3 regions of the Streptomyces sp. NPDC001222 genome follow, and region 2 is predicted to be linked to each of the others. Evidence: riboswitches for the same ligand, from Rfam matches in the RefSeq annotation. Region 2 holds a riboswitch; each other region holds the start of a gene.
The links. A riboswitch is a leader RNA that binds a small molecule or an ion and turns the genes downstream of it on or off. The one in region 2 is predicted to bind S-adenosylmethionine.
Positions count from the first base shown of each region.

Region 1 (2,258 bases), on a different contig from region 2:
ATGGGCGCAGAAGAGGCCGTCGCGCACGCCGATGCCGTACTCGGCGGAGAGCGCGGCGGCGAAGTGGGAGCTGTTCCAGCCCTCGACGACGAACGAGAGGACGCCGACACGGGGCGCCTCGTCGCCGAAGAGGGAGAGCACCTTGACCTCCGGGATCCCGGCGAGTCCGTCCCGGACCCTGCGGACGAGGAACTGCTCACGGGCGACGAGCGTGTCGAAGCCCGCTTCTGTGAGGGCCTTGCAGGCCGAGGCGATGGCGTAGGCGCCGATCACATTGGGCGAACCGGCCTCGTGCCGCGCGGCGCTCTCGTGCCAGTCGACGTCCACTCCCCCGTCCGTCCGCCGGGTGACCCTGCGGCTGGCTCCGCCGCCCGCGAGGTAGGGCTCGGCCGCGCGCAGCCAGTCGGCACGGCCCGCCAGCACGCCTGAGCCGAAGGGGGCGTAGAGCTTGTGGCCGGAGAAGGCGACCCAGTCCACCCCGAGGTCCGTGACCGACACGGGGTGGTGCGGGGCCAGCTGGGCGGCGTCCAGGACGATACGGGCGCCGTGCGCATGGGCGGCCTCCGCCAGCTCGCGTACGGGCCACAGCTCGCCGGTGACGTTGGAGGCACCGGTGACGCAGACGAGGGCCGGTCCGTGGGGGTCGCGGTCCGCGAGGGCGCGCTCCAGGGTCCGTACGGCCTGCTGCGGGGTGCGCGGGGCGTCCAGGACGGTGACCCGGGCTTCCCGCCAGGGCAGCAGCGAGGCATGGTGCTCGGTCTCGAAGACGAAGACCTGGCAGTCGGCCGGCAGGGCGGCGGCGAGGAGGTTGAGCGAGTCGGTGGTGGACCGGGTGAAGATCACCTGGTCCTCCCCGCGGCAGTCCAGGAAGGCGGCGACGGTCTTCCGGGCGTTCTCGAAGAGGTCCGTGGACAGCTGCGACAGATACCCGGCGCCGCGGTGGACGCTGCCGTAGTAGGGCGCGTACGCCGCCACGTCGTCCCAGACCCGCTGGAGCGCCGGGGCGCTGGCCGCGTAGTCGAGCGCGGCGTAGGTGACGGCGCCGCCCGTGACGAGCGGGACGCTGACATCCCTGCCCAGAACGGGCAGCGGGGCACAAACGGACTGGTCGGCGGCAAGGGTGGAGACAGACATGGATGGACTCCCGTGAAGGCAGAGGGGATCACCGCACCGAAGGGCGCGCGCACGGGCGCGCGGCTGCCTCGACGGCACGGGAAAAGGGTGAAAAGGGGATGCGGAGGCGGGGCTCTGCGGCCCTAGCGCATTCGCTTGCTCACGGAAGGCTCCCTCGAACGACCAGGACCCCTGGCCCCACGCTCACCACAGCGTGTGAGGGGTCCGCGCTTGCCGTGGACCTCGCTGCCCACGACCCGGTCTTCACCCGGGGCACCCCGCCACGGACGGAGGGTTGCCGGACAGCCGGCCGGGGCCGAGTGGCTGTCGCTCATGACCTGGGCAGGACGCTACGTGACATGATCGGGCGGCCGCAACATCTGTCCGGATGCCGGGACATACGCCCTCCGGCGCACAGGCGACGGCATGCGAAAGGGGGAGCCCGGCCGTGCCGCGCTCCCCCTTCGCCCCGGGGCTCAGCGGTGGCTCGCGGCCACCCAACGCTCCAGAGACCGCTTCGCGGCGCCCGAGTCGATCGACTCCTCCGCCCTCGCCATCCCGGCCCGCAGCTGCTCGGCCAAGGGCGCCCCGGTGGGCTCCAGGGCCACCAGCGCCGCCGCCGAGTTCAGCAGCACCGCGTCCCGCACCGGCCCGGTCTCCCCGTCCAGCAGACGCCGCGCCACGTCGGCGTTGTAGGAGGCGTCGGCGCCGCGCAGCGCCTCCACCGGCACCAGCTCGATGCCGACGTCCCGGGGATCGAAGGTCTCCTCGGCGACCTTGCCGTCGCGGACCACCCAGACCCGGGACGTCGAGGTGGTCGTCAGCTCGTCCAGTCCGTCGTCGCCGCGGAAGACCAGGGACGAGTTCCCGCGCTCGGCGAGGACTCCCGCCACGATGGGCGCCATCCGCGGGTCGGCGACCCCCACCGCCTGGGCCTTCACCCGCGCCGGGTTGGTCAGCGGACCCAGCACGTTGAACGTCGTACGGATCCCGAGCTGGCCGCGCGCCGCGGCCACATGCCGCAGTGCGGGGTGGAACTTCACCGCGAAGCAGATGGTGATCCCGGCCTCCTCCGCCACCTCGGCCGTCCGCCGCGGGGTGAGGTCCAGATTGATGCCGAGCTTCTCCAGCACGTCCGAGGAGCC
Region 1 covers NZ_JBIAXT010000001.1:237,105-239,362, reverse strand. Annotated here, with positions in the region: gene ACFY2Z_RS01080 (aminotransferase class V-fold PLP-dependent enzyme) at 1-1,134, opposite strand, end outside; SAM riboswitch class IV at 1,336-1,452, opposite strand; gene trpD (anthranilate phosphoribosyltransferase) at 1,590-2,258, opposite strand, start outside.
Region 1: it holds a riboswitch for S-adenosylmethionine, as region 2 does, so the genes downstream of both, ACFY2Z_RS01080 (aminotransferase class V-fold PLP-dependent enzyme) here and ACFY2Z_RS23530 (amino acid ABC transporter permease) in region 2, are expected to answer to the same signal.

Region 2 (2,258 bases):
TGCCGCTCGACGTAGAACTGGACGACCGACACGAGGCTCGTGAGGACCAGGTACCAGACGGTGACGACCAGCAGCAGCGGGACGATGTCGCCGGGGTAGGTGCTGCCCATGGTCTGCGCGGCGCCGAACAGGTCCAGCAGGGAGACGTAGAACACCAGCGAGGTGCCCTTGATCAGGCCGATCAGCTGGTTGACGTAGGCGGGGACGATGGACCTGAGGGCCTGCGGCAGGACGATCCTCCTGAACTGGTGGCCCCTGGGCAGCCCGAGGGCCGCGGCCGCCTCGTGCTGGCCCTGGTCGACGGAGAGGATGCCGCCGCGGACGACCTCCGCGGCGTAGGCGGCCTCGTTCAGGCTCAGGCCGACGACGGCGACGGCCATGTCGGTGGCGAGCCGTGACTCGTCGAAGGTGAGGAAGGCCGGGCCGAAGGGGACGCCGATGCTCAACGTCTTGTACAGCGCGCCGAGGTTGTAGAGGAAGATCAGCACCACGATCAGGGGTACGGAACGCAGCGCCCACACATAGGTCCAGCTCACCGCGCGCAGTACGGGGCTCCGGGAGAGCCGGGCCAGGGCGAGGAGGATGCCGCCGAGCAGGCCCAGTACCGCGCTGAGCGCGGTCACTTCGAGGGTGACGAGCAGTCCGTCGAGGAGGGTGGGCCGCAGGAACCAGTAGGCGAAGCGGTCCCACTGGTAGAAGGGGTTGGACACCAGCCCATGGACGAACTGGGCCACCAGCACGAGCACGACGGCGGTGGCGAGCCAGCGGCCCGGTCGGCGCAGGGGCAGCACCCGCTGTGCCGTCGGGGGCCCCGCGCTGATGGCGTCGGGCGGTGGCGGGGCGAGGGACACGGCGGCGCCGAGGGGTTCACTCAAGGCAGGCTCCAGCGGAGTCGGACACCCCGGGCGGCGCGCGCGACCGCACGGCCCGGCAGCAGGAGCGGCGGCCGGGAGTGAGGGGGCGTGGGAGGCGCACGGGACCGGGGGCGGGAGGGAAACGCGGGCGCACCGCGGCGGCGGTGCGCGTCAGGGAGGGGAAACGCCGTCAGCCGTGACAGCGGGCAGAGCCCGGGGTGGTACACAGTGCGCTGTTGACGCGCAGCAGATCGACGGAGCGGTTCGCGCACAGCAGGACGCAGCCCCGGGGCCGCGAAGCGGCTGTCCTCGAAGCTGCGTACATCACTGTCACCGTCACTCTTCCGGCCTGTGGGGCCACGCGCTTACCGAAACGTCATCCGGTCGGGTCGTCACCTGGGGCACCCCACCGCGGAGCGAGGGTTGCCGGTCAGCAAGCCAGGGCTTGTCGCTGACGCTCATGACCTTTCTGGCCGCTAGTTAAGACAGGCGCCCGAAGCGCTGTCAATGTGCGTCCGTCAGGTGATACGTGGGCGGGAGCGCCGGTTCCCGGTCAACAGGAGGCCGCCGCCGTGCCGTTGGGGATGTGCGCCGCCCAGTCGAGGATCTGCACGGCCGCGCCCGCTGCCTCGAGTCCGCGGCAGTGCGTGTGATGCCGTCGGGCGATCCCGTCGAGGTCGAGATGCGGGCCGAAGGCGGGATGGGCGGCCAGTCGGCGGGCGTAGGCCCACAGATGCGGATGGCCGGCCACACGGTGCACGGCGGCGGCGTCCAGGTGCCAGCGGTGCACGGTGTCGAGCTGCACCAGGCTGACCCACAACTCCACGTCTCCAGCGGTGAGTTGATCGCCCAGAAGGTGTTCCTGGTGGGCCAGCCGGCCGTCCAGTGACCGCAGGGTGCGCAGCAGCGAGGTGAGTGCGGCGCCCCGCTCCTCGTCGTCGGCGTCGGCGCGTCCGGCGCGCTGGGCGGCCGCGTCGATGCCCTGGGCGCACAGCCGCCGGACGCCCTCGATCTCCGCGTCGGCGCCCTTCGGACGGAGCCGGGGGCGGCCTGCGCCGAAGCGGCGTGCCAGATCGCGCGTGATGTCCGGGGCGTGCGTGCTGACGATGCGGCCCGACCAGTCGTCACTGAGCACCGGTGCCACGGCGGCTCCGGAGTAGCGATGGGCGCTCGCCTCGTACAGCGGGCGCAGCACGGAGTGTTCGCCGCCGGGCCCGTCGGGCACCGTGGGCAGCAGGGTGACGGGCAGGACCTCGTCGAGGCCGAGCAGGCTGTGGGTGACGGCGATCCGAAGACAGTCCGGACAGGACGGCGACAGGTGGAGGCGGTAGCGGCGCGGTACGGCGTAGTGGCCGCTGCGGGCGTCGCGGCCGATCCTGCCCCGGAAGGCGGGGGCGGGACGGG
Region 2 covers NZ_JBIAXT010000018.1:44,588-46,845, reverse strand. Annotated here, with positions in the region: gene ACFY2Z_RS23530 (amino acid ABC transporter permease) at 1-875, opposite strand, end outside; SAM riboswitch class IV at 1,211-1,320, opposite strand; gene ACFY2Z_RS23525 (glutathione S-transferase C-terminal domain-containing protein) at 1,408-2,258, opposite strand, start outside.

Region 3 (2,258 bases), on a different contig from region 2:
GCGGCCGGTCGTACATCGCCTTCACGAGGTCCACGCCCGGGTCGGTGAGCAGCGGGCCCACGATCCCGGAGACGAAGTCGGAGGAGAACTCCCTCAGGTCCGCGTCGACGAAGCAGACGATGTCCCCGCGGGTGACCAGTAGCGAGCGCCAGAGCACCTCGCCCTTGCCGGGCACGGCCGGAATGCGCGGCAGGACGCTGTCACGGTGCACCACCGTCGCGCCGGCCGCCGCGGCGACCTCGGAAGTGCGGTCCGTGGAACCGGAGTCGACGACGACGATCTCGTCGACGAGCGGGACCTGCTGCATCAGGTCATGACGGATCACGGCGACGATCTCGCCGACCGTCTCCTCCTCGTTCAGTGCGGGCAGCACCACGCTGACCGACGAGCCCGAGGCCCGCTTGGCGGCCAGGAGCTGGTGGATCGGGCGATCGGTCACGGACCAGGAGCGGGTGCTCAGCCAGCGCTCGACTTCTTCCAGCACGGTCTGCGGCTCCTTACATGCGTGATCCATCTCGCGGGTCGGACGGCTATCTCAACTGTCCTGGCCTTCGGTTACAGTCTTGAACAACGCCGGTGACCATCGCATGTCGGGGGTCGCCGCTGCTCATAGCAGTGAAACAACCGCATACAGCTCATCCAGAGGGGCAGAGGGACACGGCCCGATGAAGCCCCGGCAACCCTCCAGCCGGTTCTCGTAGATCCATGTGATCGTTTCCGCGAGGCTCCCGGCTAGGGAAGGTGCCAAATCCGTCTCACGGCGAGATGCGTCGTGAGGAAGATGAGGAGAAAGGGCCTCGCCTGTCATGGCTGTGCAGTCAGTTGTAAGCAGCACCGACTCCGTGGATCTCGGACCCGCCGCCGCCCTGTCCTGCCGCGAGTGCGGCCATCGGGTGCCCCTCGGCCCGGTCTTCGCCTGCGAGGAGTGTTTCGGCCCGCTGGAGATCGCCTACGACTTCTCGGGCTACGACACCGAGGAGCTGCGCAAGCGCATCGAGGCGGGACCCGCGAACATCTGGCGCTATGCGCCGCTGCTGCCCGTCCCGGCGGACGTCGCCGACAAGCCGAACCTCAACCCCGGCTGGACCAAGCTGGTCAAGGCCGACAACCTGGCGCGCGAGCTGGGCGTGACCGGCGGTCTGTATGTGAAGGACGACTCCGGCAACCCGACGCACTCCTTCAAGGACCGCGTGGTCGCCCAGGCGCTGGAGGCGGCGCGCGTCTTCGGCTTCACCACCCTCTCCTGCTCCTCCACCGGCAACCTGGCGGGCGCGGTGGGTGCCGCGGCGGCCCGGGCCGGCTTCCGGTCCTGCGTCTTCATCCCGCACGACCTGGAGCAGGGCAAGATCGTCATGGCCGCGGTCTACGGCGGCGAGCTGATCGGCATCGAGGGCAACTACGACGATGTGAACCGCTTCTGCTCGGAGCTGATCGGCGACCCGGTCGGCGAGGGCTGGGGCTTCGTCAACGTCAACCTGCGTCCGTACTACGCGGAGGGGTCCAAGACCCTGGCGTACGAGATCGCCGAGCAACTGGGCTGGCGGCTGCCGGACCAGATCGTGGTCCCGATCGCCTCCGGCTCCCAGCTCACGAAGATCGACAAGGGGCTCCAGGAGCTGATCAGGCTCGGGCTGGTCGAGGACCGCCCGTACAGGATCTTCGGTGCCCAGGCCGAGGGCTGCTCCCCGGTGTCGACCGCGTTCAAGGCGGGCCACGACGTCGTACGGCCGCAGAAGCCGGACACGATCGCCAAGTCGCTGGCGATCGGCAACCCGGCGGACGGTCCCTATGTCCTCGACATCGCGCGCCGCACCGGCGGGGCCGTGGAGGACGTGACGGACGCGCAGATCGTGGACGCCATCAAGCTGCTCGCCCGCACCGAGGGCATCTTCGCGGAGACGGCGGGCGGTGTGACGGTGGGCGTGACCCGCAAGCTGATCGAGAGCGGTCTGCTCGATCCGACGAAGACGACCGTCGTCCTCAACACCGGCGACGGTCTCAAGACCCTGGACGCGGTGGCGGGCACGGGCCTCACCGCGACGATCCGTCCGAACCTGGACTCCTTCCGAGAGGCTGGCCTCGCATGAGCGTGACCGTTCGCATCCCCACCATCCTGCGCACCTACACCGGAGGCCGGGCCGAGGTCGCCGCCGAGGGCGCGACCCTCGCCGAGGTCATCGCCGACCTGGAGAAGAACCACACCGGCATCGCCGCCCGCGTCCTCGACGACCAGGGCAAGCTGCGCCGCTTCGTCAACG
Region 3 covers NZ_JBIAXT010000005.1:273,331-275,588, reverse strand. Annotated here, with positions in the region: gene ACFY2Z_RS10385 (glucosyl-3-phosphoglycerate synthase) at 1-484, opposite strand, end outside; SAM riboswitch class I at 633-788, shown strand; gene thrC (threonine synthase) at 807-2,087, shown strand; gene ACFY2Z_RS10375 (MoaD/ThiS family protein) at 2,084-2,258, shown strand, end outside.
Region 3: it holds a riboswitch for S-adenosylmethionine, as region 2 does, so the genes downstream of both, thrC (threonine synthase) here and ACFY2Z_RS23530 (amino acid ABC transporter permease) in region 2, are expected to answer to the same signal.